2 linked regions of the Azospirillum brasilense genome follow. The protein of the gene in region 2 interacts with the protein of the main gene of each other region in a pairwise test. Links are inferred from orthologs where the notes say so. Each region holds a gene or a part of one and is shown on either strand. Other genes may lie near its edges.

The links.
Region 1: the proteins of H1Q64_RS00095 (region 2) and ftsA interact in binary tests that used the Escherichia coli proteins (3 or more experiments, as listed by UniProt). The link is inferred for Azospirillum brasilense from one-to-one orthologs.

What each region holds. Positions count from the first base shown.
Region 1 is NZ_CP059449.1:1,621,456-1,636,952, forward strand. The notes cover bases 10,894-13,810. They hold ftsA (cell division protein FtsA), read right to left. Parts: upstream 13,025-13,810; coding sequence 11,762-13,024; downstream 10,894-11,761. Other genes in these bases: ftsZ (cell division protein FtsZ), read right to left, coding at 10,894-11,620; H1Q64_RS07735 (cell division protein FtsQ/DivIB), read right to left, coding at 13,107-13,810. Also shown: DNA repair protein RecN, read left to right, coding at 1-675; H1Q64_RS07695 (carbohydrate-binding domain-containing protein), read left to right, coding at 960-2,786; H1Q64_RS07700 (globin-coupled sensor protein), read right to left, coding at 2,843-4,201; H1Q64_RS07705 (hypothetical protein), read right to left, coding at 4,582-5,109; NAD-dependent DNA ligase LigA, read left to right, coding at 5,354-7,741; H1Q64_RS07715 (bacteriohemerythrin), read left to right, coding at 7,865-8,263; lpxC (UDP-3-O-acyl-N-acetylglucosamine deacetylase), read right to left, coding at 8,541-9,485; more of ftsZ, read right to left, coding at 9,845-10,893; more of H1Q64_RS07735, read right to left, coding at 13,811-14,069; H1Q64_RS07740 (D-alanine--D-alanine ligase), read right to left, coding at 14,054-15,004; murB (UDP-N-acetylmuramate dehydrogenase), read right to left, coding at 15,001-15,497. UniProt on the Escherichia coli protein: Essential cell division protein that assists in the assembly of the Z ring. May serve as the principal membrane anchor for the Z ring.
Region 2 is NZ_CP059449.1:13,413-28,768, forward strand. Bases 4,525-7,300 are described here. They hold H1Q64_RS00095 (rod shape-determining protein), read right to left. Parts: upstream 6,545-7,300; coding sequence 5,504-6,544; downstream 4,525-5,503. Other genes in these bases: mreD (rod shape-determining protein MreD), read right to left, coding at 4,525-4,547; mreC (rod shape-determining protein MreC), read right to left, coding at 4,544-5,413; H1Q64_RS00100 (TIGR00645 family protein), read right to left, coding at 7,010-7,300. In the rest of the region: H1Q64_RS00070 (DedA family protein), read right to left, coding at 1-153; H1Q64_RS00075 (methyl-accepting chemotaxis protein), read left to right, coding at 376-2,076; mrdA (penicillin-binding protein 2), read right to left, coding at 2,101-3,978; more of mreD, read right to left, coding at 4,035-4,524; more of H1Q64_RS00100, read right to left, coding at 7,301-7,549; phosphate signaling complex protein PhoU, read left to right, coding at 7,736-8,440; ilvC (ketol-acid reductoisomerase), read right to left, coding at 8,618-9,637; ilvN (acetolactate synthase small subunit), read right to left, coding at 9,813-10,319; H1Q64_RS00120 (acetolactate synthase 3 large subunit), read right to left, coding at 10,370-12,133; H1Q64_RS00125 (PLP-dependent aminotransferase family protein), read right to left, coding at 12,438-13,652; tRNA (adenosine(37)-N6)-dimethylallyltransferase MiaA, read right to left, coding at 13,671-14,663; H1Q64_RS00135 (cupredoxin domain-containing protein), read right to left, coding at 14,744-15,235. UniProt on the Escherichia coli protein: Forms membrane-associated dynamic filaments that are essential for cell shape determination. Acts by regulating cell wall synthesis and cell elongation, and thus cell shape.

The sequences.
Region 1 (15,497 bases), 1.6 Mb from region 2 along the record:
CTGCTGATCGAGGATCAGGGCGATCTGCTGGCCCGCCTCGCCCGCGAGGCCGAGGTCGCCCGCGACGCCTACCGCAAGGCCGCCGAGTCGCTGAGCCGTGAGCGCCAGCAGGCCGCCGGCCGCCTGGACACGGCGGTCGCCGCCGAGCTCGCCCCGCTGAAGCTGGAGAAGGCGAAGTTTCGCACGCTGGTCGAGCCGCTGGCCGACGAGTCGGACTGGACGGCGTCGGGCATGGACCGCGTGGCCTTCCAGGTCGCCACCAACCCCGGCTCGCCCCCCGGCGCGCTGAACAAGATCGCGTCCGGCGGTGAGCTGGCGCGCTTCATGCTCGCGCTGAAGGTGGTTCTGGCGCAGACCTCGACCGTCGGCACGCTGGTGTTCGATGAGGTGGACACCGGCATCGGCGGCGCCGTCGCCGCCGCGGTGGGCGAGCGGCTGAAGACGCTCGGGCAGGGGCTCCAAGTGCTCGTGGTCACCCACAGCCCGCAGGTCGCCGCCCGCGGCTCCATCCACCTCAAGGTGCAGAAGTCGGTGAAGGGCGAGCAGGTGACGACCGGCGTGGTCGAGCTGGACGGGGACGACCGCCGCGAGGAGATCGCCCGCATGCTGTCCGGCGCCACCGTCACCGCCGAGGCCCGCGCCGCCGCCGACAGCCTGATCGCCGGACGGGGGTAGTCCGTTACCGTGATTCCGGCGAGCGGATGAATGGGCTTTCCCTGTTCATCCGCTCGCCGGAGCGCCCAACCGGGCGCCGCGCCCAAGATGAAGTTTGGCTTGGCGCGAAAAGCCTGCGTGGCGTTTGAACGCAATACGTCAAGCCAAGTCTTTGGCTTGGCGGTATCAGGTCACAGCAATCGCCCGCAGCGGTCATACGGCGGCCACAGCAAAACACGCATAGTCCAGCCTAGCGCGTCCGGTAACCGGGCGCCGTTCGCCCAAGAACGAACAAGGTTGGCAAGATGTCGAACAGCTCCGCTTCCGCCGGCAACGTCGTCGTGATCGACAGCGGCCTGTCCTCCGCCTGGAACACGGGCCGGCTGGTCTACCAGCATGACTTCTACGGAAATGACAACGACGCCATGGTCGCCAACGCGAACACGCACGGCGCCCTGGTCACCGCGGAGATCCTGGAGAACGCGCCCGACGTCGGCATCATTGCGCTGAAGGTCATGCCCGACGACGGCAGCGGCGCCAGCGAGGCCAACATCGAGAAGGCCCTGCAGTGGGTCGTCGCCAACGCCGACGCCTACAACATCACGGCGGTGAACCTGTCGCTGGGCGGCGGGGCGCAGACGACCGCGGCCACCACCTCGATCTCCGACGAACTGGCCGCTCTGGCCGCCAAGCGCGTGCTGACCGTGGCCGCCGCCGGCAACAGCGGCGACGGCGGGGTGTCGCAGAGCGTCTCCAGCTACTCCGCCGACGTGAACCAGATCTGCGTCTCGGCCTCCACCGGCGACGGCGCCTTCCCGTCCTGGGCGCAGCGCAGCCCGTCGCTGACCGATGTCTGCGCCGACGGCACCGACGTGCGCATCACCAATCTGTCGGGCGTCACCTACACGGCCAACGGCTCTTCCTTCGCTGCCCCGGCGGTCACCGCGGCGGTGGCGAAGGCGCAGCAGGCGTGGGTGGAACAGACCGGCACCCGGCTGACCCAGGGGGAGTTCCTCGATCTCGCCCGCAGCACCGGCAAGGCCATGGGCACCGCCGGCTATTTCGAGCTGGACACCGATGCCCTGCTCGCCAAGATCGCCCAGTCCGCCCCGGTCTCCACGGCGCAGAGCGCCACGACGATCACCGTCAACGCCTCCGGCGCGCCGGCCGGCGGGGTGAACGCCCATTTCAAGCTGCTGGTGGATGGCAAGACGGTGGGGCAGGCCACGGTGGATTCGGCGGCCAAGGATTACAGCTTCACCGCCAACCTGACCGCCGACCAAGCCCATAAGGTCCAGGTCCAGTACGACAACGACGGCTTCGTGAATGGCCAGGACCGCAACCTGTTCGTCAACAAGGTCACCATCAACGGCACCGCCCACAGCCCGACCGCCGCCAACGTCACCTATGACAAGGGCGCTCTCGACGGCAAGGACGTGGTGAAGGGCCAATCGTCCATGTGGTGGGGCGGCACGCTGGTGGTCGATGCCCCGGCCAAGGACTTCCCGGCCCAGGCGGCGCCCGCCAACACGACCATCACGGTCAACGCCTCCGGCGCCGAAGCGGGCGGGGTGAACGCCCATTTCAACCTGCTGGTGGACGGCAAGGCCATCGGCGGCGCCACGGTCGGCACGGCGGGCAAGGACTTCACCTTCGCCACCAACCTGACCGCCGATCAGGCGCACAAGGTCCAGGTGCAGTACGACAACGACGCCGTGGTGAACGGGCAGGACCGCTCGCTGTTCGTCAACAAACTCACCATCAACGGCCACGCCGTTGCCCCCACGGCGTCGAACGTCACCTACGACAAGGGCGCTCTCGACGGCAAGGACGTGGTCAAGGGGCAGGCTGGCCTGTGGTGGAATGGCACGCTGGTCGTCGACGCCGACAAGTCCTGGTTCCCGTCTTCCGGAACCGCCTCGGGAAGTGGCGCCATTGCCTCCGCCCTATCGGCGGACGGACAGGACACGGTGTGGCAGCACCTCGTTGCCCAGGGGTTGGAGGCCGCGGCGCCTGTCCATGCGGACGCGGCGCTGTCCATGGCGGATCTCGGCCTGTCGGGGGATGTCCACGCCCACGCCGCGCTGACGGACCATCACCCCGACCCGCTGCACCCGTTCGACGTGGCCTGAGCGACGGCGCCCTGAGCCGTGCCATCAGGACGAGGGGTGGGAACGCCCCCGTCCGGTCACGCCGCCACGCGCAGGGACATCATGTGCGACAGGAACTTGTCCAGCGCGGCGCGCAGCTCCTCCGCCGTCCCGCTCAATCGGACGGTGGTGTGGAAGGCGTCCTCGACCGACGCCATGACCGACCGTGCGCCGTCGGCGAGGTGCCCGGCCTCGTCGGACATGCGTTCGGCGGACTGGCTGGCCTCGTGGATGTTCTGGGCGATTTCCCGTGTCGCCTCGTTCTGCTGGCCCATGATGGACAGCACGTCCTGCGAATGGGCGCGCAACGCTCCAACCACTGAGCCAATTCCGGCGATCTCGTCGCGGGTCCGGCCCGTCGCGCCGTCGATCTCCTGAAGCAGGCGGGTGATGTCCTCCGTGGCTCCGGCGGTCTGCTTGGCGAGCACCTTGACCTCCGCCGCCACCACGGAGAAACCGCGCCCGGCCTCGCCGGCGCGGGCCGCCTCGATGGTGGCGTTCAGCGCCAGCAGGTTGGTCTGGTTGGCGATGGCGTTGATGAGCTTCAGCGTCCCGCCGATTTGTCCGGCGATCCCGGCCAGCGCGGTGACCGCCTCGGTGGAGCGCTGTGTGGCGGCCTGCGCCTCGTTGACGATGGAGAAGGCGCTCTCCATGCGCGACACCACGCTGTGGTTGGTGGCGGTCAGTTCCTCGGCGGCGGCGGCGATGGCGCGGGCGTTGCTGGCGGTGCCGGAAACCGCGCCGGTCAGATGCTCCGTACGCACGCCGGTGTCCTGGGCGATGCCGCGCACCGCGCCGGTGGCCGCGTTGACCGCCGCCGCAGACTGGCCGACGGTATCGATGGCGCCCTGCACCGTGTCCCGGAAATTCTCCGCCAGTTCGACCAGCATCCGGTTGGTCATGGTCGTCACGGCGGTGCTGTAGGCGTCGAAGGACAGGTCAAGGTCGAGGAAGATCGCGGTTTCCACCGCCTCCATGATCCTCATGGCGCGCGGCGCATCGCGGCGGTGCCGTTCGCCGATCAGCCTGCCCAGCCGTCCCATGACCAGCCGGTAGGCTCCGAAATACCAGCGCGGGTGCAGGCCGATGCGGTAATGCGCTTGGCCCACCGCCTTCACGCGCGTCAGGTAGACGTCGTCGAAGCTCCCGGAAAACAGATGTCGCCAGTGATTGACCTGGGCGTCCTTCAATCGCTCGACGGATTTCCCGTTCAGGATCTTCCGAAGTTCGGGAATGGCGAGAAGGTGGTCGTAGAAGTCTTTGAGAATGACGGGCAGATGCGGCTCGGCGATGCTCCAGGCTTCCTTCAGAAGCGGGGCCGTCTCACTGCCAATCCGCAGAAAGGAGAGGCGTTCCTGAACGCCGCCTTGAATGCCGCCTTGAATGCCACTGTCCATGGTGTTCGTCTCTTTGTTCTTGGTTGGCAAGCGTTGAGCTGCGGCTGGACCGGGGCTCCTCCCGGCTGATCACCGCTCGGCTATCACCATGCTGGCATCATGGACATGACAATTTTAACGATTGGTTTCATGCTTTATTGCAGTTCTGCAAAATATTAAATTAATCGAATTCCCGGAGATAAAAAGAGAAAACCAGGGGAATCGCATAAGTTCCCATGCCCGTCTTTTGCCGTGGTTATAGGAAATAAGGCAGATTATCAAGTTTCTGGAAATCTTCGCAAAGATGCCGCGAGGCAACGTTTGCCAACCGTCTGGCGGTTCACTGCCGGAACGTTTTAATACTCTGGTATGCGACAACTGGGCGCAGGTCTATGCCGGTCTCAGGCGGCGCTCTTCCAAGGCTGCCAGCCGCCCAGACGAAGCCCGATCGCGATGCCGGTGAAAGGAATGCGCAACTCCAGGTCGCGGGGTTGAAAGAAGGTCAGGCGTTCCGGCGTGCCCGTGGCGCCGTACTCCAGGCGGGCGCCCTTCGGCTCCTCGGCGAACTCGTCGCTCATCACCTGCCAGATCTCCAGGTCGTCGCCGTGGTTGGAGATCTTGTACTGGCCGCAGCGCCAGACCGGAGCCTCGCCCACGCCACCCTCGACCACCTTCTTGTCGCCGTCCATCTTCACGTCGCCCACGCCGGCGGCCCGGCCCGACATGGACGGCCCCTGGCTTTCCGCGCGGAAACCCAGCCGCAGCCAGGGGGACCGGGTGCGCGGGATCATGCGGCGCAGCAGCCGTGCGTCCTCCGTCGCGAAATGGTCGGGATCGTCGTACAGGATGCGGTCAAGCGCCGCGGCGATGACGAAGCGATCGTCGATGGTCAGGCTGCCGGCGGTCGCACGGCTGGTCGGCTCGTTCATGCAGCACATCCGTTCACGGGCGCCGGTTCATCATACACGCAACCCTCGCGTCCCCGCACCTTTCCAGGTCTGCTCAAGGTCTGCGGTTTCAAGGTTGGCGCGGACGGAGCCGAATGCCAGACCGGCTCAAGGCCGGACTCCACGGCACGCCCCCGCGGCGCTATGCTGCGCCCCCGGCGGCGCCCGCCGATCCAGCGCCGTCCTCCAGCGTCATCCTCATGAGAAGGCACCGAAGAGACCCGCCATGAACGACCTGTTCGATACCCCCGCCGCGCTCCGCAGCATCCCCGTGGAGGAGCTGACGGTGGAGCAGGCGCAGGCGGAACTGGCCGCGCTGGCCCAGGAGATCGCCCACCACGACCGGCTCTATCACCAGCAGGACAAGCCGGAGATTTCCGACGCCGCCTACGACGCGCTGGTCCGCCGCAACAACGGGATCGAGGCGCGCTATCCGGAGCTGCGCCGCGCCGATTCGCCCTCTCTGCGCGTCGGCGCGACCCCGGCGGCGGGTTTCCGCAAGGTGCGGCACGCGCTGCCCATGCTGTCGCTCGGCAACGCCTTCGAGCCGGAGGAGGCGCACGAGTTCGTCGCCCGCGTCCGCCGCTTCCTCGGCCTGTCCGACGACGCCCCGCTGGAGTTCGTGGCCGAGCCGAAGATCGACGGGCTGTCCTGCTCGCTCCGCTACGAGAACGGCCGGCTGGTCCTGGCCGCCACCCGCGGCGACGGGACGGAGGGCGAGGACGTGACCGCCAACGTCCGCACCATCAAGGACGTTCCGCAGACGCTGGAGGCGCCCTATCCCGCCGTCCTGGAGGTGCGCGGCGAGGTCTACATGAACCGCGACGACTTCCTGGCGATGAACCGCGCCTACGCGGAGCGGGGGGAGGATCTGTTCGCCAACCCGCGCAACGCCGCCGCCGGCTCGCTGCGCCAGAAGGATTCGAAAATCACCGCGTCGCGCCCGCTCTGCTTCTTCGGCTACGCGCTGGGCGAGCTGTCGGAGCCGATCGCCGACACCCAATGGGGCATCCGCGAGCGGCTGCGCGGCTGGGGCTTCTCGCTGAACCGCCCGGCCAACCTGTGCGACGGCGCCGAGGCGCTGCTGACCCATTACCGCAAGATCGGCGAGGAGCGCTCGGCGCTGCCCTTCGACATCGACGGGGTGGTCTACAAGGTCAACAGCCTGGAGCTTCAGCAACGGCTGGGCTTCGTCAGCCGGGCGCCGCGCTGGGCCATCGCCCACAAATTTCCGGCTGAGCAGGCGCAGACCCGGCTGAAGGGCATCACCATCCAGGTCGGCCGCACCGGCGCCCTGACCCCGGTGGCCGAACTGGAGGACATCACCGTCGGTGGCGTGGTGGTCAGCCGCGCCACCCTGCACAACGAGGACGAGATCGCCCGCAAGGATGTCCGCATCGGCGATCTGGTGACCGTCCAGCGGGCCGGCGACGTGATCCCGCAGATCGTCGGGGTGGTGGAGGGGCAGCGCCCCGAGGACGCCGTGCCCTACGTCTTCCCCGACCATTGCCCGGTCTGTGGCAGCCTCGCCGTGCGCGAGCCGGACGAGGCGGTGCGCCGCTGCACCGGCGGGCTGATCTGCGCCGCCCAGGCCAAGGAGCGGTTGCGCCATTTCGTGTCGCGCAACGCCTTCGACATCGAAGGGCTGGGCGAGAAGACCATCGAGGAGTTCTGGGAGGACGGGCTGATCCGTTCCCCCGTGGACATCTTCACGCTGGAGCGCCGGGTGGAGGCGGGCGAGATCGCCATCCTCGGCCGTCCGGGCTGGAAGGAAAAGTCGGTCGAAAACCTGTTCGCCGCGATCAACCAGCGGCGCGAGCGCATCGACCTGCACCGCTTCATCTTCGCGCTGGGCATCCGCCACATCGGCGAGGTGACGGCTAAGTCGCTGGCCCGCCAGTACGGTTCTATCGACGGCTGGCTAGAGGGGATGGAGCGCGCCGTCGCCAACATGCCGGGGGAGGCGTGGCGCGACCTGCACGCTTTGAACGGCCTCGGCCCGGTGAAGGCCGACGCACTGCTCGCCTGGTTCGCCGACCCGGAAAATTTGCCGAAGCTGGACTTCTACGCCGGCCAGGAGGCGTTGCGGCTGGACAGCGTCATCAAGCTGCTCGGCATCAAGAAGGTGGACAGCCGCGCCGCCCAGGCGCTGGCCGAGCGCTACGGCGCACTGGCGGACTGGAAGGCGGCAATGCTCGCCGCCGTCGGCGCGCAGCCCGGCCCCGGCTGGGGCGAACTGGTTGCCATCCCCGACGTGGGCGAGGTCGCTGCGGAGGAACTGGCCGGCTTCTTCCAGGAGGAGCGCAACCGCGCCATCATCGACGACCTGCGCGCCGCGGGCGTGCGGGTGGCCGACGCCGAACGCCCGAAGGCGGCCAGCGGCTCCCCCGTCGCCGGCAAGACGGTGGTGTTCACCGGCACGCTGGAGACGATGACCCGCACCGAGGCGAAGACCCGCGCGGAGTCGCTGGGGGCCAAGGTCGCCGGCTCGGTCTCGGCCAAGACCGATTACGTCATCTGCGGGGCGGACGCGGGCAGCAAGGCCGCCAAGGCGCGCGACCTGGGCGTGATCATCCTCAGCGAGCAGGAGTGGGCCGAGCTGATCGCCGGCTGATCGCCGGCTGGCCTGGGGGGCGGAAGGGGAGGCGCGGCGCGGCTGAGTGCCGCGTTGACGCCCCTCGCCGCCGGTTCCATAAAGGGGAGAAGCACCATAAGAAAAATGAGACGGGGGATCGCTATGGACTCCATTCAATGGTCGCGCTGGATGAGCGTCGGCATCGAAGAACTCGATGAGGATCATCGTGTTCTCGTGGACATCGTCAACAAGCTGGGTGCGTGCGAAAACCGCGACTCTCCTGATGTCGTCGAAGCGATCCTGGACGAACTGATCCACTACACCAAGGATCATTTCGCGCGCGAAGAAGCGCACATGGCCCAGGCCAATTACCCGACCTTCGCCGCACACAAGGCTCTGCACGACACCCTGACGCGCAACGTCGAATCCTACCGCGAACGCTTCCACGCCCAGCGCGACACCATCACCGGCAACGAGGTGTTCGAATTCTGTGCCGACTGGTTGGGCAAGCACATCCTGAAGGAAGACACCCGCTTCGGCGCCTACGCCGCTGAGCAGTGAGTTGTCTCATTTCCCCTCTCCCGGGGCGGGAGAGGGGATTTCGACAGTGCCACCTCAGCCGAAGTCTCAAAAACACAACATAAAATATTGATATAATTCAATATTATTGTGCTTTTTGGGAAAGCGGCGCAGAAATCATATCCTTCCACTCCCGGAAGGGGAGGGGAGTGTGCGTGCGCCTCGCCTCGCGCGAATCCGAGAGGGGAGGGGGGCGCAAAACGAAAATGCCCTCCCCGGAAGGGGAGGGCAGGGGCAACGCGATGCTGTGAGGTGCGTCTTAGGCGACGGCCAGCCGCTCGGTCGCGTGCCAGACGGCGCCCGGCAGAGCCGTGCTCGGCGGGGTCTCGTAGCACCAGGCGCTGGCGTCGGCGAACAGAGCGCGCAGCAGCTGGTTGTTCAGGGCGTGGCCGGACCGGACACCATGGAAATGACCGACGAACATCGCGCCGGCCAGATAGAGGTCGCCGACCGCGTCCAGGATCTTGTGGCGCACGAACTCGTCGTCGAAGCGCAGGCCGCCCTCGTTCATCACCTCGTCACCGGAGATGACCACCGCGTTGTCCAGCGAACCGCCGCGGGCGAGGCCCATCTTGCGCAGCCCCTCGACCTCGTGCAGGAAGCCGAAGGTGCGGGCAGCGCTGATCTCGTCACGGAAGGTCTCGGCGTCCAGCTCCATCTCGTGGCTCTGCTGGGCGATCGCCTTGCTGGCGAAGTCGATCTCGAAGCTGAAGCCCGTCGTGTGGTCCGGCGTGAAGGTGGCGCTCTTGTTGCCCTCGGTCACGGTGACCGGCTTCAGGATGCGGATGGCCCGGCGGGGCGCGTTCTGCGACACGGTGCCGACGCGCTCGATGGCCTCCACGAAGGGGGCGGCGCTGCCGTCCATGATTGGCACCTCGATGTTGTCCAGCGCGACCACGGCGTTGTCCACGCCACAGCCAGCCAGCGCCGACATCAGGTGCTCAATGGTGCCGATGGTGGTGCCGTGGGCGTTGCCGATGACCGTGCACAGCTTGGTGTCGACCACATGGTCCCAGCGCGCCGGGATCACCGCGGCGGGGCCGCTGAGATCGGTGCGCCGGAAGACGATGCCGCTGTTCGGCTCGGCCGGGGAAATCGTCAGGGTGACCGTCGCGCCCGTATGCAGCCCGACGCCCGAGCAACGCACCGGCTTCGCCAGGGTACGCTGCAGCATGCCTTCGGTCTTGATGCGATTCTGAGCCACGGTGTCTGTCCCGTTTCAATCTTGGTCTTGTGCGGTCGGTCTGCGATTTGCCGCCGGTCTCCGCCGAGGGCGGGGCGGGTCAGCGCTTATGACCGCATATGCTAGGTATCATTGGCCCCTATGGAGGACAAATCACTCTTTGTTACCGTTTGTTGCAGGGCGGTAGAGCACCGTCGTCGGACGCGAAACGGGCGTTCCCCGGACACGAAAAGACCGCCCCCGGAGCGCTCTTGCGAAGCTCTGGAGGCGGTTGAAGTCAAACAGGTTGTGGATGCCCGCCGATGCCGCTTCGAAAGAGGCGGCGGCGACCGGCGGGTTGCTGTTGCCCTCAGATCAATTGGGCCAGCCTCGGTGACGCGTCAGTTGGCCTGACGGCGCAGGAAGGCGGGGATGTCCAGCGCTTCCTCGTCGATCTTCTGGGTGGTGCCGTCGCCCATCGCCTGCGGGCGCGGGGGCTGGGCCATCGGCTGCTGCGGGGCGGCCATCGGCGGCTGCGGCATCATCGGCTGCTGGTGTTGCGGCTGGTGATGCTGGGGCTGATGGTGCTGCTGCGGCTGATGCTGCGGGGCCGGCTGGGGAGCCGGTTCGGCCTTGCGGCCGGCCAGACCGGTGACCAGACCGAACAGGAAGTTCGGCTTGCGGGCCGGCGGCTCCGCGTGGGCGGCGGCGGCAAGCTGGCTCGACATCGGGACCGAGGACTGGCGCGGGCCGGGATCGGCGGCCTTCGGGGCGATGAAGTGGCCGTCGCGGCGCTCGCTGTGCAGCGGACCGGTGGCGACGTTGCGGGCCGGGGCGGTTTCCACCGGCTGCATGCCGTCATGGCCCATCGGCATGTGCGGGTGGGGCGCATGCTGCGGGGCGTGCTGAACCATCGGGTCCATGGGCTGCTGGACCGGCTGCGGCGCCGGCTGCTGGGCCGGAACGTGCTGCTGGAACTCCGACGGGTGCGGCTGCTGGACCTGGGGCTGCGCGACCCCGCCCATCGGGCGCGGGGCCAGACCGGCGCCGGGGATCGCCGGGGCGACCTGACCGGGGGAGGCGAGCGGCGCCGGGGCGGCCTGGGTCAGGCCGGCCGCGCCGGCGGGCTTCTTGGCGCCGCCATTGCCGCCGTTGCGGTCGGAGACCAGCGACAGGTTGACCGGGTGCAGGGTGCGCGGGTTGGACATGGCCGCGGCGTCGATGCCGGTGGCGACCACCGACACGCGCATCACGCCGTCCAGCGAGCTGTCGAAGGTCGAGCCGAAGATGATGTTGGCGTCCGGATCGACCTCGTCGCGGACGCGGTTCGCCGCCTCGTCGACCTCGAACAGGGTCATGTCGTAGCCGCCGGTGATGTTGATGAGGACGCCGCGGGCACCCTTCATCGACACGTCGTCGAGCAGCGGGTTGGAGATGGCTGCCTCGGCGGCCTCGATGGCGCGGCGCTCGCCGCCGGCCTCGCCGGTGCCCATCATCGCCTTGCCCATCTCGGTCATGACCGAGCGGATGTCGGCGAAGTCCAGGTTGATGAGGCCGGGCATCACCATCAGGTCGGTCACGCCGCGCACGCCGGAATGCAGAACGTCGTCGGCCATCTTGAAGGCGTCCGCGAAGGTCGTCTTCTCGTTGGCGATGCGGAACAGGTTCTGGTTCGGGATGATGATCAGCGTGTCGACATACTGCTGCAGCTCGGCGATGCCCGATTCGGCCAGCCGCATGCGGTGCGCGCCCTCGAAATGGAAGGGCTTGGTCACCACGCCGACGGTCAGCAGGCCGCGCTCGCGGGCCGCGCGGGCGATGACCGGGGCAGCGCCCGTGCCGGTGCCGCCGCCCATGCCGGCGGTGATGAACACCATGTTGGCGCCTTCGAGGTGACCGATGATCTCCTCGAGCTGCTCCTCGGCGGAGGCGCGGCCGACATCCGGCTTGGAGCCGGCGCCCAGGCCGCGGGTCATGGTGGTGCCGAGCTGGACGCGCTTCTCGCAGAGCGAGCCCTTCAGGGCCTGCGCGTCGGTGTTGCCCACGACGAAGTCCACACCTTCCAGGTTGGACTTGATCATGTTGTTCACGGCGTTGCCGCCGGCGCCGCCGACACCGAAGACGGTGATCCGGGGCTTCAGCTCGGGTTCGATGCTGGGGATGGTCACGTTGATCATGTTATGGCCTCCACAACCTTTTGATTGGTTCGATGCTTTGCGTCGCGGGTCTTTGCCCGGTTGGGTCCGGGTGGTGTTTTTAGGCAGGAATGCCGTGGTGCGGCGGGAGCCTTTTTGGGCCGAAAACCAATGTCGGTAGGATCATAGGTTCTCCCGCAGCCACAGGCCGACGCGCCCGAAGAATCCCGTGCCGGCGCCAGCCTCATGGCCCGCCACGGGAAGCTCCGTCGGATTGCGCACGGCGTGGAGAAGGAGGCCCGCGGCGGTCGAATAGGACGGACCGCCTTGCGCCTCGTTCAGACCGGTGATCCGCGTCGGTCGCCCGATGCGGACCTGTTTGTCCAGGATCAGCTGCGCCAGCTCGCGCATACCCGGAAGTTGGCTGGCGCCGCCCGTCAGGACGACGCGCCGGCCGACCAGCTTCGCGTAGCCGGAATGCTCCAGCCGCGAGCGGACATGCTCGAAGATTTCCTCCAGCCGCGGCTGGATGATGCGCACCAGATAGGATTTCGGCAGGTTGTTGGCGCCGAGGCGCTCCTCCTCGCCGACCTGGGGGACGTCGATCATCTCGCGCTCGTCGGCGGGGCTGGTGATGGCGCTGCCGTGCAGCGTCTTCATGCGCTCCGCATGGACGACCGGCGTGGTCAGCCCGCGCGCGATGTCGTTGGTGACGTGGTTGCCGCCCAGCCGGATGCAGTCCGACCAGACCAGCGTGCCTTCGGAGAAGACGGAGATCGTCGTGGTGCCGCCGCCCATGTCGATGCAGGCGGAGCCCATCTCCATCTCGTCGTCGACCAGACAGGCGAGGCCGGACGCGTAGGGGCTGGCGACCAGACCCTCGATGTCGAGATGGCAGCGGGCCACGCAGGTCTGCAGGTTGCGCACCGCCCCGGCGGGCGAGGTGATGACGTGGGCCTGGACGCCCAGCCGCTCGCCGTACATGCCCTTGGGGTCGCGGATGCCGCGGCTGCCGTCGAGCGCGAAGCCCACGGGGATCGCGTGGACCAGCGCCTGGTCCGGGCCGACCTGCAGGCTGCGGGCGTGGGCCAGCGCGCGGCGGACGTCGCTCTCCGTCACCTCCTGGCCGGAAACGGGGACCTCGGCGTTGAAGCCGTGGGAGATCGGGGAGGACACGTTGACGATCACGTCGCGGATCGTCTCGTTGGCCATCTGCTCGGCCGCGTGGACGGCGGCGCCGATGGAGGTCTCCGCCGCCTCCATGTCGATGATCGCGCCGGCTCGCACGCCCGTGGCGATCTGGTGGCCGATGCCGACGATGCGCACGGCCCCCGCATCCTCGACGCGGGCGATGAGGCAGCACACCTTGGTCGAGCCGACGTCCAGCGCGGCGATGATCCCGCCGCGGGTGGCTCGTTTTGGCTTTTTCGCCCCGTTGAAGCCCATGTTCAGCACAACCCTATGGCCTCGATGCGTCCGGTCGTTCGCGTTTCAGAAAGAGGGGTTCAAAAAGAGAAGTGGCGGAGGATCACGTCTTCTTGCCCGGCTTCTTCTTGTTCTCCTCCTCCGTCCAGGGCAGGACGGCGGTGGCGGAGGTCTGCAGCACGGCGCGGTCGTTCTGGCGCAGGTCGATGGCCACGATGTCGCGGTCCAGGACCTGACCCGTCGCGTCCATCTCCGCCAACTGGCGCAGCGCGGACGGCATGCGGGCTTCCGGCAGTTTCACCACGACACCGTTCTTCAGCTTGAGGTCCCAGCGGCGGTCGCCGACCCAGGAGGCGGCGCTCACCTTGTCGCGCAGAGCCGGCACGTTGTCGAGGGCCGCGAGCAGCTTCGGCACCTGCATCGGCGCGTTGGCGCCGACGACCTGCGGCAGCGTCTCGATCCGGCGGTTGCCGCGCCGCGCCAGCTCGGTCGCGTCGGCCAGCGGGCGGCCTTCGCGGTCGATGACGGTGAACTTGCGGTCGTGCTGCCAGATCGCCATCGGCTCCCGTTCCGTCAGGCGGACGAACAGGATGCCGGGCAGGTGGCGCTCGATGGAGGCCGAGGCGACCCAGGGCAGGCTTTCCAGCTTCTCCTTGGCGTCGGACAGCGTGACGGCGAGGATCGGGTCGCCGCGCTGCACGCCCAGCACGCGCAGGATGGACGCCGGGTCGGTCTCGGTCCGGCCCTCGACCAGAACGTCGGCGATGGCGAAGCCGGCGGACGCGCTGGTCTGGATCAGGCTTTCCTGCAACGCCGCGGTGGTCTCGGCGAAGGTGCCGCGCTGCCACGCCGACACGGCCATGCCGGCGACGATCAGGACCGGCGTCAGCAGGATAGCCGCCTTGACCGCGGGACGGGTCCAGCGCGGCCAGGCGCGGCGGCGGTTGCCTTTCTGGGCCGACTTCGCCATGGCGCGCGGCGGCACGGGCCTGTCGTCGCGGGCCCGGTTCGCAGAACCCCCGAAACCGGCGCGGAACTGCGGATCGATGCTCAGTCGAGTTGACATGCGGCGTTCTCCACCATCCAAGCGACGAGAGCCCCGTAGGTGAGCCCCACGGCAGCGGCCTGTTCGGGAACCAGCGACAGCGGCGTCATGCCCGGCTGGTTGTTGATTTCCAGGAAAAAGAGTCCGTCGGTTCCACTTTTACGATCGTCCCAGCGGAAGTCGCTGCGCGAAACGCCGCGGCACCCCAGGGTTCGGTGGGCCAGGACCGCCAACCTCTTGGCTTCTTCCGCGACGTGCTCGGGAATCTGCGCGGGCACAGTATGAACGGCATGACCGGCGCTGTATTTAGCCGTGTAGTCATACACCTGTGCTTCGAAGCGGATCTCCGTCACGGTCAGGGGGCGGCACTCGCCGTCCAGCCCGCCCATGACGCCCACGGTCAGCTCGCGGCCCGGGATGAACTCCTCGACCAGGGCGCGCTCGCCGAAGGTCCAGGCGTCGCCGACCGGGCTGTTCTGCCCCTCGCGCACCAGCGTGACCCCGACGGTCGAGCCTTCGTCCACCGGCTTGACGATGTAGGGGGCGGGCATCGGGTGGGCGCCGCCGGTCAGCTCGCCCTTGGTGAGGACGAGGCCCTTGGGCGAGCGCACGCCGACCGGGGCGAGCAGCGCCTTGGTCATCGCCTTGTCCATGGCGACCGCGGCGGCGCGCACGCCGGAATGGGTGTAGGGGATGCCGAGGAATTCCAGGACGCCCTGGATCGTCCCGTCCTCGCCACCGCGCCCGTGCAGGGCGTTGAAGACCGCGTCGGGGCGCGGGTCGGTCAGCGCGCGCAGCAGCCCCTCCAGGTCGCGCTGCACGTCCACCGCGGTGACGCGGTAGCCTTCCTCCTCCAGCGCCTTGGCGACGCCGGCGCCGCTGACCAGCGACACCTCGCGCTCCGCCGACCAGCCGCCCATCAGGACGGCGACATGCTTCTTGTGGGGGGTGGTCATGCGGACGCTCCTTCGCGGGCCACGCCGACCCGCTTGATTTCCCACTCCAGCGTGACGCCGGAGGTCTCGAACACGCGGCGCCGGACCTCTTCGCCCAGCGCCTCCAGCTCCGCCGCGGTGGCGGTGCCCTGGTTGATGAGGAAGTTGCAGTGCTTCTCCGACACCTGCGCGCCGCCGATGGTCAGCCCGCGGCAGCCGGCCTTGTCGATCAACTCCCACGCCTTGTGGCCGGGCGGGTTCTTGAAGGTCGAGCCGCCGGTGCGCGAGCGGACCGGCTGGGTGTCGGCGCGCTTGCCGGAAATCTCCGCCATGCGCCGCGTGATCTCCGCCGGGTCGCCGACCGTGCCGCGCAGGGTGGCGCCGGTGAAGATGACGTCCTCCGGCACCCCGGCGTGGCGGTAGGTGAAGCCCATGCCGGCGTTGTCGTAGGACACGCGCTCGCCCCGGCGGGTCACGCCCTGGGCGGAGACCAGCACGTCCTTGATCTCGTGGC
Region 2 (15,356 bases):
CTCGCCCTGCGCCGCCGCGATGCCGGCCAATGGAATGACCGACTCGGCCGGAACTGGCGGAATCACCCGCGCCAGGACCAGGAGCAGGAAGATGCCCACGTAATTCATCGTGTGCATCACATCCACCAGCCAATTGGTCAGCCCGTCCGCCATTTCAGCCCATCCAATATTTTGTCTCTCTGGAACAGGGTTCAACGGCAGACGGTTCCTGGCCCGCCAATGGGGCGAAAGAGAGGATTACCACCTTTCCCGTACCTGCTTGACCGACATCAAAGCGCAGACGCCCTGAATTTTATAAGAATCCCTTCCATACCTGCCCCCTTGCAGGCCCCGTCCTGTGCGGGGTCACCCGGGCTTTTATGGCGGAATTTCCAAATGCAGCTTGGCAATCTGAAGATTTCCACCAAGATCCTCTCCATCATCGTTTTCCTGGCTGCGATCTGCGCAGGCATCACCGCCACATCGATCGCCGGTCTGGACGCGCTGAGCCGCGCCACCGACGAAATCCAGTTGGCCGGCGAAGAAATGAAGTTGGGCGCGCGCATCAACCGGATGGTTGTCGAACTGAACCGCGACGAGTACCGGCTGGCCGCCAATCCCGGCGATCTGGAGCAGGTTCTCCCGTCCATCGGCAAGACGCGCGAGGCCGTGAGCGGGCTGCTTGCCAAGGTCAAGGGAACCAGCGACGCGGAGCAGAGCCGTATGCTGTCCTCGTTCGAGAGCGCCCTGGCGCTCTATTACAAGGAACTTGAAGACACGATCGCCGTTGCTCGCCGGATCAGGGGCGGCAGCGATCTGACCCAAAATCAGCGCGACATCCTGGCATCGGTGGATGCAAGCGCGACCGCTGCGCGGGCACTTCAGAATCTGACCATCGCCTACACCAGCTACACCGACGAAAAGGCGTCGCGGCTGTCGCAGGATGCGTCCGCCCTGGCGGAATCCCGGTCGGTCCAGCTCGTCACCGCCGCCGCCATCGGCATCCTGGCAGGGCTTCTGCTCGGCTGGACGGTGTCCCAGTTCGGCATCGTCCGACCCGTGAAAGCCATCGTCGCCTGCCTGCGCGGCCTTGCCGACGGCAACCTGGATACTCTGCTGTACGGCACCGGACGCAAGGACGAGGTCGGGGAGATCGCCGCCACAGCGGAGGTGTTCAAGACCAACCTGATCCGCAACCGCGCGATGGAGCGCGAGGCCAAGGAGGCCGCAGCCAGTTCCCAGGCGGAGAAGCGCGCGGCGATGCTCGACCTCGCGGGCCGGTTCGAAGCGCGGGTGGGGGTCATCGTCAACGACGTCGGCGGCGCCGCGACGGAGCTTCAGGCCACCGCCTCCCAGCTCTCTGCCGCGGTCGAGGAAGTCAGCGCCCAGTGCGGCGCCGTGGCCGGTGCGTCGGAAGAGGCCAGCGCCAACGTGCAGACCGTCGCCGCGGCGTCGGAGGAAATGTCCGCCTCCATTCACGAACTGGCAGAGCGCGTGTCCCGCGCCGCCGCCCGCTCCAAGGCTGCGGCGGAGGGAGCCGATCTGGCGCAGACCCAGCTCGATTCCCTGTCCGGAGCCATCGAGCAGGTGGACCAGATCGTCGCCGCCATCAACTCCGTCGCCTCCCAGACCAACCTGCTGGCTCTGAACGCGACCATCGAGGCCGCCCGCGCGGGCGAGGCCGGCAAGGGCTTCGCCGTGGTGGCGAGCGAGGTCAAAAACCTGGCCAACCAGACCCACGCGATGACGGAGCAGATCGGCAACCAGATCGCCGCGGTGAAGAGCGCCTCCAACAGGACGGTGGACGCCATGCGCGCGATCATCACCCAGGTCGAGGACATCGACCGTTCCACCGCGGAGATGGCCGCCTCCGTCGAGCAGCAGAGCGCGGCGACGGGCGAGATCAGCCGCAACGCCCAGCAAGCGGCCAACGGCACCGCGGAAGTCTCCCGCAATGTCGTCGGCATCCAGCAGGCGGAGGCGGAGACCAGCACCGCCACCCACAGCGTGAAGGGAGCCGCCGACCAGTTGGCCGAACGTGCGGCCGGCCTGAAGCGCGAGGTGGACCAGTTCCTGGCCGAGGTGCGCGCGGCATAGACAGCCGCGCGTTCGGAACGCCCCTCAGCCCCGGGTGCCTCCCGGCGGCGGGGGCGGCGGGGCGCTTTCCGCCACGGCGGCGCGGCCCGGATCGCGTTTCTGGCATTCCAGCAGGATGTCGCGCGCGATTGGCGCCGCCGCGGTGGACCCGCCGCCGCCATGCTCAACGAACACCGCGCAGGCGTAGCGCGGGGAGCTGACCGGCGCGTAGGAGATGAACAGCGCGTGGTCGCGCTCCCGCCAGGGCAGGTCCTCGTTCTTCTTCACGCCGGTGCTGCGCTCCGCCATGGTGATGCGGCGGACCTGGGCGGAGCCGGTCTTGCCGGCCATCTCATAGCCGGGCTCGGTGATGCGCGACTTGTAGGCGGTGCCGTTCGGCGCGTTGGTCACCTCGTAGAGGCCGCGCAGGACGAGGTCGAGATTCTCCTTCTTCACCCCGATCGGCGGCCAGCTCGTCTGCTCGCCCGACAGCGCCTTGATCTGCTTGGTCAGATGGGGTTTCACCGCAAAGCCGCCGTTGGCCAGCCGCGCGGTCATGGCGACGAGCTGCATCGGGGTGGACAGCACATAGCCCTGCCCGATCGCCGCGATCAGCGTCTCGCCCTGCGCCCAGGGCTTGCCCAGGGCGCCCTTCTTCCAGTCGATGGACGGGATCAGGCCCGGCCGCTCGTGCGGCAGGTCCAGTCCGGTCAGCTGCCCCATGTCGAAGCGGTTGGCCATCTCGGCGATGCGGTCGATGCCGATGCGCCGCGACACGTCGTAGAACCACACGTCGCAGGAATGGCGCAGCGCGCCGACCACGTCCACCGTGCCGTGCCCGCCCTTCTTCCAGCAGTGGAAGCGGTGGTCGCCGAGGTCCATGTGGCCCGGACAGAACACTGAGTGGTTGCGGCTGATCAACCCGGACTCCAGCGCCGCCAGGGCCACCACCGGCTTGAAGGTCGAGCCCGGCGGGTATTGCCCGGCCACGGCCTTGTTGTTCAGCGGGGTTGCCTGATTGGACAGCAGTTCCTCCCACAACTCGGCGCTGATGCCCATGGTGAACTGGTTGGGGTCGTAGCTGGGGTGGGAGCACAGGGCGTAGATGCCGCCGGTGTGCACGTCCATCACCACACAGGAGGCGCTGACCTCCTGCGCCAGCCGCTGCTGCACGAATTTCTGAAGGCCGATGTCGATGGTCAGCTGGACCTCGCGGCCCGGCTGCCCCTCGTCGCGCGACAGCTCGCGGATGACGCGCCCGACCGCGTTGACCTCAAGCTGGCTGGTCCCCGCCGTGCCGCGCAGCGCCTTCTCGTGATACTTCTCCATCCCGGCCTTGCCGATGCGGAAGCCAGGCAGCGACAGCACAGGGTCGCCGTTCAGCTCCGCCTCCGACACGGCGCCGACATAGCCCAGGATGTGCGCGGTCGCCTCCGCCTCCGGGTAGTGGCGGATCTCGCCGACCTCGATGGCGACGCCCGGCAGGTCCGGTGTGTTCATCTCGATGGTGGCGACCTGTTCCCAGGTCAGGTTCTCACGCACGGTAACCGGCACGAAGCGGCGCTTGCGGTGCAGCTCGCGCATCACGCGGCGGCGGTCGCCGTCGGTCAGCGGGACGATCTTGGATATCTTGTCCAGCGTGTCCTGGATGTTGCGCGTGCGCTCCGACACCACGACGACACGGTAGTTCTGCTGGTTCACCGCCAGCGGTGCGCCGAACCGGTCGACGATGGTGCCGCGCGACGGGGCGACCAGCCGGAGGCTGATGCGGTTCTCCTCGGCCAGCATGGTGAAGCGCGCGGATTCCACCACCTGCAGGTAATAGAGCCGCCCGACCAGAGCGGACAGACCGGCGAGCTTCAGCCCGCCCAGCACGGCGGCGCGGCGGGTCAGCAGGCGGTAGCGGTCGGTGTCGCGGTCCATCGCAGTCAAAGGCTCACATCCCCTGCCAGATCATCCCTGCCGGCTATCCCTGCCCATCATCCCTGAAGAAACGCGCGGTGCACGCGGATCAGCATCCAGGCGATGGCCGGGAAGAAGGCCATGGTCAGCAGCGCCTGGAACAGCGCCGGCCGGAACGGCAGCACCGTCGCCTGGAGCGCCGAAAAGGCCAGCCATTGAATGCAGGCCACGCCCATCATGACCAGCCCGAAGCCGAACCACATCAGGGCGAAGGTGCTCGACGCCAGCACACGCCGCTGGCTGGACACCGCCCAATGGACCAGCACCAGCACCAGCGCGTTCACCCCCAGCGGCCCGCCGGTCAGCAGGTCCTGCAGCAAGCCGATCAGGAAGGCGGTGCCCGGCCCCATCAGGTCGGGCCGGTGGATCGCCCAATAATAGACGGCGATGGCGGTCAGGAAAGGCGCCACCGACGCATAGCCGGGCAGCGGCACCGGAATCATCCCGGCCAGCGCCAGCATGACCGTCACCGCGAACGGGGCGAGATTCCGTCCCGTCTTGTCCAACCGCTGCCACAAGGTCAGAGTCATTTCGACTCGGACGACGGTTCCGCCTCGCTTCCCGGCAGGCTGAACTCGACCAGTTGCAGGTGCTCGACCCGCGACAGATCGACGTTCGGCTGCACCCGGACGCCACGTTCACCGGCCGAGGACACCACGCCCACCGGCAGGCCCGGCGGGAACTGCCCGCCGTGACCGGAGGTGACCACCCGCTCGCCAACCTGCACCGGCGCTTCCGGCGGCAGGTAGAGGAGCCTGGTCTGGTCGGAGTTGTCGCCCGCCATCACCGCCCGCTGGCGCGAGCGCTCCAGAACCACGGGAATGCGCGTGTTGATGTCGGTCAGCAGGAGGACGCGGGCCGACCATTCCCCGACCTCGATCACCCGGCCGACCAGCCCGCTGCCGGCGATGGCCGCCTGCCCCTTGCGCACCCCGTCGCGGCGGCCGGCGGTGACCACCAGCGTGCGCAGGAAGGAGCTGCCCGGAGCGGCGATGACCCGCGCCGTGATGAAGGAGGACGACGGTTCTGGCGTCGCCTTGAGAAGGGAACGCAGGCTGATGTTCTCCGCCTCCAGCCGCAGCGCCGCCTGCTTCCACTGCAGCAGCCGCGCGTTCTCCGCTTTCAGCCGCTGGTTCTCTTCGAAGGCGTTCTGCACCTCGACCACCGACTCCACGACATGGGCGGCGGTGGCGGCGGGGCGGGAGATCGCGTCGAGGATCGGGGCGAAGGCGTCGGTCACCCGGGCGCGCGCGCTGTCCACCGACAACGCGTCGATCCGGCCCACCATCATCAGGGCGACGGAGGCGAGCACCAGCAACAGGAAGGAGAAGCGCTGGGCGAGCGCCCGCAAGGGGGCGGCGAGGCGCACGACGGAACCGGAATTGCGAGGCTTCACAGGATCATCCCGTCCAGGTACGCGATCCGCCCCCGGCTACGCCGGCGAATGGACGTACCACCGGGGGAACCCAAGCGAGCAATACACCAATCAGTAGGCGCTGACCAAGACGTTTCGCAGCGTCTTCATCTCTTCCAGCGCCCGCCCGGTGCCCAGCGCGACGCAGGACAGCGGGTCGTCGGCGATCGACACCGGCAGGCCGGTGGCGTGGCGCAGGACGAAGTCCAGGTTGCCCAGCAGGGCGCCGCCGCCGGTCAGCACGATGCCCTTGTCCACGATGTCCGCGGCCAGTTCCGGCGCCGTGTGCTCCAGCGCGACCTTCACCGCCTCGACGATGGCCGACACCGGTTCCGCCAGGGACTCGGCGATCTGCCGCTCGGAGATGATGAGTTCCTTGGGCACGCCGTTCATCAGGTCGCGGCCCTTGATCTCCAGGATGCGGCCCTCGCCGTCTTCCGGCGGGCAGGCCGACCCGATTTCCTTCTTGATCCGCTCCGCCGAGCCTTCGCCGACCAGCAGGTTGTGGGTGCGGCGGATGTAGCCGATGATGGCCTCGTCCATCTTGTCGCCGCCCACGCGGACGGAGCGGGAATAGACGATGCCGCCCAGCGACAGCACGGCCACCTCGGTGGTGCCGCCGCCGATGTCCACGACCATGGAACCGGTCGGCTCCGTCACCGGGAGTCCGGCGCCGATCGCGGCGGCCATCGGCTCCTCGATCAGGAAGACGCGGCGAGCGCCGGCGGCCTCCGCCGATTCCTGGATCGCGCGGCGCTCAACGGCGGTGGAGCCCGACGGCACGCAGATGATGACCTGCGGGCTGGCGAAGCTACGCCGGTTGTGCACCTTGCGGATGAAGTGCTTGATCATCTCCTCGGCGACTTCGAAGTCGGCGATGACGCCGTCGCGGAGGGGGCGGATGGCCTGGATGTTGCCGGGCGTGCGGCCCAGCATCATCTTCGCCTCGTCGCCGACGGCCAGCACCTGCTTCTTGCCGCGGACGTTGGCGATGGCCACGACCGAGGGTTCGTTCAGAACGATGCCGCGGCCCTTGACATAGACCAGGGTGTTGGCCGTCCCCAAATCGATCGCCATGTCGGCGGAAAGCACGCCGAGGAGTTTGGAAAGCATGGACCCGACTAACTCTTCAATGCGGTTGAGACGGCCTTGCCGGCGATGTGCCCGCTCCGGTGCGGAGGGCCACGCCCGCCAACGGTTCCATAGACGAATGCCCCTTCGCGCTCAAGCGGAGAGTGCAACCGGCACGCCTTGCCGAGCCCTGTTGCCGGCGCCCGTGGGGCGGTCGCCGGCGCCGGTCCGGCGCTCTGGTCGATGGGAGGCGGTCCTTGAGGCAAGGCCCGTCCCGGCGGAATGTCCAGTCCCCGAAGTGCTGGCGGAACGCCGTCCTCCGGTGCCCGCCACACTGCCGCGTCAGGGTTAATTTTCCGTCAACAGGAGGCGGAAACCTCCGGCGTCCGGCCAAACCGCCCCGCTCGCGGCGGGGGTATCCTTAGGCTGATTCCCAACCCGCCGCAACGGCTTTGTGTCGGGTTTGAAACCGCTCCGGCGCCCTGGTGCCGGCCCTCTCCGGCGGCCTCAATGATGGTCGGATTTCGCCGCTTCCGCGGCCTTCATCTTGGCCCCGTGATGATCGCCTTCCAGCCGGTCCATCAGGGCGAGCAGGACGCCCGACACCACGAAGGTCATGTGGACGATGACCATCCACATCAGGTTCTCCTTGCCGGTGTTGTCGATGTTCATGAAGCCCTTCAGCAGATGGATGCCGGAGATCGCCACGATGGAGGCGATCAGCTTCAGCTTCAGTCCGCCGAAATCGACCTTGCCCATCCAGTCCGGGCGGTCCTTGTGGTCGGCAACGTCGATTTTGGACACGAAGTTCTCGTATCCCGAAAAGATCACCATCAGCAGCAGGTTGCCGGCCAGCGACAGGTCGATCAGCGTCAGCACGGCCAGCAGCACGTCCTTTTCCTGCATTTCCAGCACATGCGGAACGATGTGGAAAATCTCCTGCGTGAACTTCGCCAGCAGAAGCACCAGCGACACGACGAGCCCCAGATAGAAGGGGGCAAGCAGCCAGCGGCTGGCGAAAATGATCTGTTCGAAACGGCGTTCGATCATGACGGTCGGCGTCCGTGATTGGTCATAAGGGGTAGCAGCGCCGGACTCTTGCCATTTCGCAGATGCGAAATCAACCGTTCCCATGCCGCGTCCGCCACACGGGATTGTTGGAAGAAAGCTGGTTCGCGACGCCACGAAACGGTAACGTCCCGGCCGTCCGCCGCACCGATAAGGCCCGCCCCCATGAAGAACCCCGCCCCGCACATCGTCACCGCGTTCGAAGACGCCATGAAGCGGCTGAAGGCCAGCATCGTGCAGATGGCCGGGGCGGCGGAAACCCAGCTCGACGGCGCGTTGACCTGCCTGACCCAGCGCAACCCGGAGCAGGCCCGCGCCATCGTGGAGTCCGACGCGCGCCTCGACAGCTACGAGCATGAAATCGAGGCGAACTGCATGCGCATGTTGGTGCTGCGCCAGCCCGTGGCCGACGACTTGCGCGAGGTGATCGCCGCCCTGAAGATCGCCGGCAATCTGGAGCGCGTGGGCGACCACGCCGCCAACACCGCCCGCCGCGCCGTCGCCGTGGCGGAGTTCCCCGAGTCCCCGGCGATGAGCACCCTGCCCAACCTGGGCCGCCTGGTGCGCCAGCGCCTGACCACCGCGGTGGACGCCTATGTGGACGGCGACGTCGAGCTGGCGCTGCGCGTCTGGCGCACCGACGACGAGGTGGACGCGCTCTACACCAGCCTGTGCGAGAGCATCAACCAGTCGGCGGCCCGCCTGCCGGAGATGTTCACCGCCCACATGCACCTGCTGTTCATCGCCAAGAGCCTGGAGCGCATCGGCGACCACGCGACCAACATCGCGGAGGTGGTGCATTTCGTGCACACCGGCCGGCCGCTGCTCGACGAGCGGCCCAAGGCGGACCGGTCGCGGGGGGATGTGTGAGGTTGCTGCGACGCTTGCCCCCACCCTGACCCTCCTCCGCTTCGCAGGGGAGGGAATTTTCTCCTCCCCCTGCGAAGCGGGGGGAGGCCGGGAGGGGGGCAATCCAATGCAGAACTCTCCAAAAAACGAAAAAGCGCGCCTTACGGCGCGCTTTTCCATTTCCAGTCCAGGAACCGATCAGTTCTTGGACTTGTCCACCAGACGGCGCTCGGCGATCCAGGGCATCATGGCGCGCAGCTTCTCACCGACCTGCTCGATCGAATGCTCGGCGTTGCGGCGGCGGGTCGCCTTGAAGGACGGCTGGCCGGCCTTGCACTCCAGCATCCAGTCGCGGACGAAGCGGCCGGTCTGGATGTCCTCCAGAACGCGCTTCATCTCGGCCTTGGTCTCCGGGGTGATGATGCGCGGGCCGGTCTTGTAGTCGCCGTACTCGGCGGTGTTGGAGATCGAGTAGCGCATGTTGGCCATGCCGCCCTCATACATGAGGTCGACGATCAGCTTCACCTCGTGCAGGCACTCGAAATAGGCCATCTCCGGGGCGTAGCCGGCCTCGGTCAGCGTCTCGTAGCCAGCCTTGATCAGCTCGGTCAGGCCGCCGCAGAGCACGGCCTGCTCGCCGAACAGGTCGGTCTCGCACTCTTCCTTGAAGGTGGTCTCGATGATGCCGGCGCGGCCGCCGCCGATGGCCGAGGCGTAGGACAGGGCGATGTCCAGCCCGTTGCCCGAGGCGTTCTGGTGAACGGCCACGAGGCAGGGCACGCCGCCGCCGCGCTGGTATTCGCCGCGGACGGTGTGGCCGGGGCCCTTCGGCGCGATCATGAACACGTCGAGGTCGGCGCGCGGCTCGATCAGGTTGAAGTGCACGTTCAGGCCGTGCGCGAAGGCCAGGGCGGCGCCTTCCTTCAGGTTCTTGGCGAGGTCGTCGCGGTACAGGTCGGCCTGCAGCTCGTCGGGGGTGAGGATCATCACCACGTCGGCCCAGGCGGCGGCCTCGCCCGGAGCCATGACCGTGAAGCCGGCGGCCTCAGCCTTCTTGATGGTGGCCGAACCCGGGCGGAGGGCGATGCGCACGTCCTTCACGCCGCTGTCACGCAGGTTGTTGGCGTGGGCGTGGCCCTGGCTGCCGTAGCCGACGATGACGACCTTCTTCCCCTTGATCAGGTTCACGTCGGCATCACGATCATAATAGACGCGCATGGTGGTCTTCCTTGGATTTTTCGATCTGGTGGTGCGAGTTTTGCGCAGCGGAATTACTCCACCGGCGAAAGGGCCGCGTCAAGCACAAGACTGTTCGGCAGACCTGCAAAAGGACGGCGGGCTGGGTCGTCTCCCTGTCATGGGTAGCCTCATGGCCCGCCGTTAAGGGCCGGGATCAGAACCCGGTAGCTCCCTTCGACATGGCGACGACGCCGGTGCGGCTGGCCTCGACGAGGCCGAGCTGGGCCATCAGCCCGACGAAATCGTCGACCTCCGCCGTCGTGCCGGTCAGTTCGAACACGAAGGAGGTCAGGGTGGCGTCCACGACCTTCGCCTTGAAGATGTCGGCCAGGCGCAGCGCCTCGATGCGGCGCTCCCCGGTGCCAGCGACCTTGACCAGCGCCAGCTCGCGCTCCACCGACGGCCCCTCGTCCGTCAGGTCGTGCACCTTGTGCACCGGCACGAGCCGGTCGAGCTGGGCCTTGATCTGCTCCACCACCATGCGGGTGCCGGAGGTGACCAGGGTGATGCGCGACAGGTGGTCGGCGTTGTTCACCTCCGCCACCGTCAGGCTTTCGATGTTGTAGCCGCGGCCCGAGAACAGGCCGATGACGCGGGCCAGCACGCCCGGCTCGTTGTCCACCAGCACGGCGATGGTGTGCTTCTCGATCTTCTCTTCCACGATCCGTACTCCGCCAGAGGGCCTTCAACCGTTCGTCTTGGTCGCCGCGATCAGACCAGCACCATGCCGTCTTCCGGCGTGGCGTCGGACGGGCTGTCCTCCGGACCGAACAGGATTTCGTTGTGGGCCTTGCCGCCGGGAATCATCGGGAAGCAGTTCTCCTTCGGGTCCACGGCGATGTCGATGATGCAGGGGCGGTCGGTGACGGCCAGCATCTTCTCGATGACCTCGTCCACCTCGGCCACCGTGGTCGCGCGCAGGCCGACGCAGCCCCAGCTTTCCGCCAGCTTCACGAAGTCGGGCAGCGCCTCGGAGTAGCTGTTGGAGTAGCGGGAGCCGTGCAGCAGCTCCTGCCACTGGCGCACCATGCCCATGTACTTGTTGTTCAGGATGAAGATCTTGACCGGGGCGCGGTACTGCACCGCCGTGCCGATCTCCTGCATGTTCATCAGGAAGGACGCCTCGCCCGACACGTCCACCACGATGGCGTCGGGGTGGGCGAGCTGGGCGCCGATGGCCGCCGGCAGGCCGTAGCCCATGGTGCCCAGGCCGCCGGAGGTCATCCAGCGGTTCGGCTCGTCGAAGGGCAGGAACTGGGCGGCCCACATCTGGTGCTGGCCGACCTCGGTCGTCACGTAATGGTTCTTGCCGCGCAGCGCCTCGCGCAGCCGCTCCAGCGCGTACTGCGGCTTGATGACCGCCTCGGTGCGGTTGTAGTTCAGGCAGTTGCGGGCGCGCCAGCCCTCGACCTGACCCCACCACTCCTTCAGCGCGGTCTGGTCGGCGCGCTTCTGGCGGGCCTTCCAGATGCGGATCATGTCCTCCAGAACGGCGCCGGCGTCACCGACGATGGGGATGTCCACCGCGACGTTCTTGTTGATCGAGCTGGGGTCGATGTCGACGTGGATCTTCTTCGAGCCCGGCGCGAATTCCGACAGCTTGCCGGTCACGCGGTCGTCGAAGCGGGCGCCGATGTTGATCATGACGTCGCAGTTGTACATGGCGAGGTTCGCCTCGTACGTCCCATGCATGCCCAGCATGCCCAGCCACTGCGGGTCCGACGCCGGGAAGGCGCCCAGCCCCATCAGGGTCGAGGTGATCGGAAAACCGGTCATCTTCACGAACTGGGTCAGCAGCTTCGCCGCGATCGGGCCGGCGTTCACCACGCCGCCGCCGGTGTAGAAGATCGGGCGCTTGGCGGTGGCGATCAGCTCGATGGCCTCCTCCACGCGGGCGATCTCGGGCTTCACCTGCGGGCGGTAGGTCTTGTGCTTCACCTCGGTCGGCGGGACGTAGGTGCCGTCGGCGAACTGCACGTCCTTCGGAATGTCGACCAGCACCGGGCCGGGACGGCCGCTGCGCGCCACGTAGAAGGCCTCGTGCATGGTGCGGGCCAGCTGGTTGACGTCCTTCACCAGATAATTGTGCTTGGTGCAGGGGCGCGTGATGCCGGTGGTGTCGGCCTCCTGGAAGGCGTCGTTGCCGATCAGGTGGGTCGGCACCTGCCCGGACAGGCAGACCAGCGGAATGCTGTCGCACAGTGCGTCGAGCAGGCCCGTCACGGCGTTGGTGGCGCCGGGGCCGGAGGTCACCAGCACGCAGCCCACCTTGCCGGTGGAGCGGGCGTAGCCTTCCGCGGCGTGCACGGCGGCCTGCTCGTGCCGGACGAGAATGTGCTTGATGTCGTTCTGCTGGAAGATGGCGTCGTAGATCGGAAGTACCGCGCCGCCCGGATAACCGAAGATGATGTCGACGCCCTGATCCTTCAGGGCCTTGATGACGATCTGCGCGCCGGTCAGCTTCTGTTCGGGCATAGCTCACGACCTTCCAATGGGGGCCCCTCTTTTCACGGGCGGCCCTGTTCCTTCTCAAACCCCGGCGATGGCCTGCTGGGAAAACAAGGGGTTATCCCCAAAGGCGAAGGCCGGGACCGGCAAACTAGACAATCCGCCAGTCCTTGGTCAACCCATTTTGCGAATGATCGAAAAGATTTTTTGCCGCAGTTTTTCCAAATATTTCGCAAGCTGGAAAGACCGCCCTCCCCGCAAAGCCGCCCGCAAACGCGAACGGCCTGCCCCGCGGGTGCGGAGGCAGGCCGTTGCGCGAGGACTGGCGAAGTTAAGCCGCGACGGTCTGAAGCAGACCGCAGAGGCGGCGGATGCCTTCGCGGATGCGCTCCGGGTTGTTGTTGGAGAAGCTGAGGCGCAGCGTGTTCTTGCCCGAGCGGTCGGCGTGGAAGGCCGAGCCGGGGACGAAGGCGACGTTGGCGTCCTTGATGGCGCGGGCCAGCAGGTCCACCCCGTCGGTGCCCTCCGGCAGCTCGATCCAGACGAACATGCCGCCTTCCGGCTTGGTCCAGGTCACCCCGGCCGGGGCGAACTCGTCCAGCGCGGTCAGCATGGCGTCGCGGCGCTCCTTGTAGGCGGCGCGCAGGCGGCGGATGTGGCTGTCGAAGTTCTGCGACACCACGTCGTGCAGCACGATCTGGTTGATGGTGCTGGTGTGCAGGTCGCCGGCCTGCTTCATCAGAACCAGCCGGTTGATGACCTCGGCCGGGCCGTTGATCCAGCCCACGCGCAGCGCCGGCACCATCGTCTTGGAGAAGGAGCCGCAGAAAAGCACGTTGGTGATCTTGCCGCCGTTGCGGGCGGCGTCCAGCGCGACGATGGACGGGATCGGCTCACCCTCGTAGCGCAGCTCGGTGTAGGCGGCGTCCTCGACGATCGGCACGCCGTGCTTGGCGCAGAGGTCGAGCAGCGCTTCGCGGCGGGCCAGCGAGATCGTCGTGCCGTTGGGGTTCTGGAAGTCGGGGACGAGGTAGAAGAACTTCGGCTTCTGCTCCAGCGCCGCCTCAACGGCGGCGAGGTCCGGCCCCTCGGCGTCGCCGGGAACGGAAAGATACTGCGGCTCGTAGGGCGAAAAGGCCTGGAGCGCGCCGAGATAGGTCGGGCGGGTCACCAAGATCTTCTCGCCCGGCCCGATCAGCAGCTTGCCGACGAACTCCAGCGCCTGCTGCGACCCGCTGGTCACCAGCACCTCGTCCAGCCCGGCCTGGATGCCGCGGCGGCCCAGATAGGCGCAGATCCACTCGCGCAGCGGCGTGAAGCCCTCGCTGATGGTGTATTGAAGCGCGCCGCCGGCCCCGCTGTTGGACTGGAAGATCTTCTCATAGGCGCGGGCGATGGCCGCGGTCGGGAAGAAATCGGGGTCCGGGATGCCCCCGGCGAAGGAGATGATTTCCGGCCGTTCGAGCAGCTTCAGCAGCTCCCGGATTTCCGAGGCTCCCATACCGGCGACGCGACCGGCAAACACGTTTCCCCAATCGACCGTCACTTTCAATCCTCCTGAGGGTCAACGACGCAACGTCGTTTCAAGATAGGTCAGTATTGCTTCACTAAGTGGTCTTGTGTAGAGCGAATTGATCGTATGGCAGCCATGCAGAGCGGAAGCCGGAGGCCGCGCCGCGAGCTGGTGGCGGAACCATGTGACCTGCCGCTTCGCGTAGCGGCGCGTCGATTGCTGAGCCAGCGCAATGGCTTCGTCGAGCGTCAGCGCGCCGCGCAGATGGTCGCGCAGTTCCGGCACGCCCAGCGCCTTCATCGCCGGCAGGTCGGGGTCGAGGCCGAGCGCGTCGAGCCGCCGCACCTCCTCCAGCGCCCCCTGCCCCATCATCACGCGGAAGCGGCGGTCGCAGTTGGCGTAGAGCGCGTCGCGCGGCGGGTCGATCACCAGCACGGAAAAGGCCAGCCCCTCCGGCGCGCCCTCGGCGCGCTGGGTCTGCCAGTGGGTCAGCGGATGGCCGGTGGCCTCCAGCACCTCCCAGGCGCGGGTCAGGCGGGTGGTGTCGCCGGGGTTCAGCTTGGCCGAGGCCGGGTCGCGACGCAGCAGTTCCTCGCGGAACGCCTCGCCGCCCAGGTCCCGCAAGCGGGCGTGGGCGGCCTTGCGGACCTCATCCGGGACGGCGGGAACGGCGCTCAAGCCTTCCATCAGCGTGCGCAGGTAGAGGCCGGTGCCGCCGACGATGATGGGCAGGCGCCCGGCGGCGTGCGCCGCGGCGATCTCGGCCAGCGCCATGTCGCGCCAGCGCGCTGCGGAGCCGCGCTCCGCCGCCGGCAGCACGCCGTAGAGCCGGTGCGGGGCCAGCGCCAGATCCTCTGCCCCCGGACGGGCGGTCAGCACGTCCAACTCGGCGTAGAGCTGCATGCTGTCGGCGTTGATGACCGTGCCGTTGCGCGCCAGGGCGATGTCGAGCGCCATGCCCGACTTGCCCGACGCCGTCGGGCCGCCGATCACCACCACATGCCGGTGCTGCACATCCCGGTTGCGCGGGCTGTCCTCTGCCATGTCGCCTTGCCTGACGTTCCTCCGGCTACAGCGTATGGCAGGGGAAGGCTCGGCTTGGCAAGGACGACCGGTGTGGGGCCTCAGCGAACCGTGATCGTCCCGGTCATGCCGAGGCTGCTGTGCAGCGGTTCGTGGCAGGCCAGGTCATAGGTGCCGGCCTGGACCGGGATGAAGTCCACCACGTCGGTCTGGCCGGCGGGGATCTCCAGATTCACCAGGGCCGGCGTCTCGACGGCACCCTGCGCGGTGGTGACCCGCCACACCGCGATGGCCTTGAAGAAGCCTTCGGAGGTGAAGGTGTGCGCGACGGTCCCGCGGTTCTCCAGCGTCAGCCGGTAGGGCGTTCCCCGCTCGAAGGTCAGACGGTCGGGCTGGAACCGGAATTCGTCCAACTGCACGGTCACGGGGCGGGCCTGCGCCCAATCCACCGCCGAGACGCGCGCCGCCACGTCGCCGACATAGCCGGGCGGCGGGCGCTGCGCCAGATCGGTCCCGGCGCCGCATCCGGTCAGGAGGAACAAGGTGAGTGCGAGAATGGACGGGGTAAGAAGGGTGGCAGGCCGCTGGATCATGGACGAGCCCTCCGGCGATTTGAGCGGAAACGCGGCCGGAGGCTTCCGGGTCCCCGGCGCGGAATGTCTATGACGCTTGGCGGAGTGGGTTGGCGCAAACTCCCGGCTGTGCTAGGGAGCG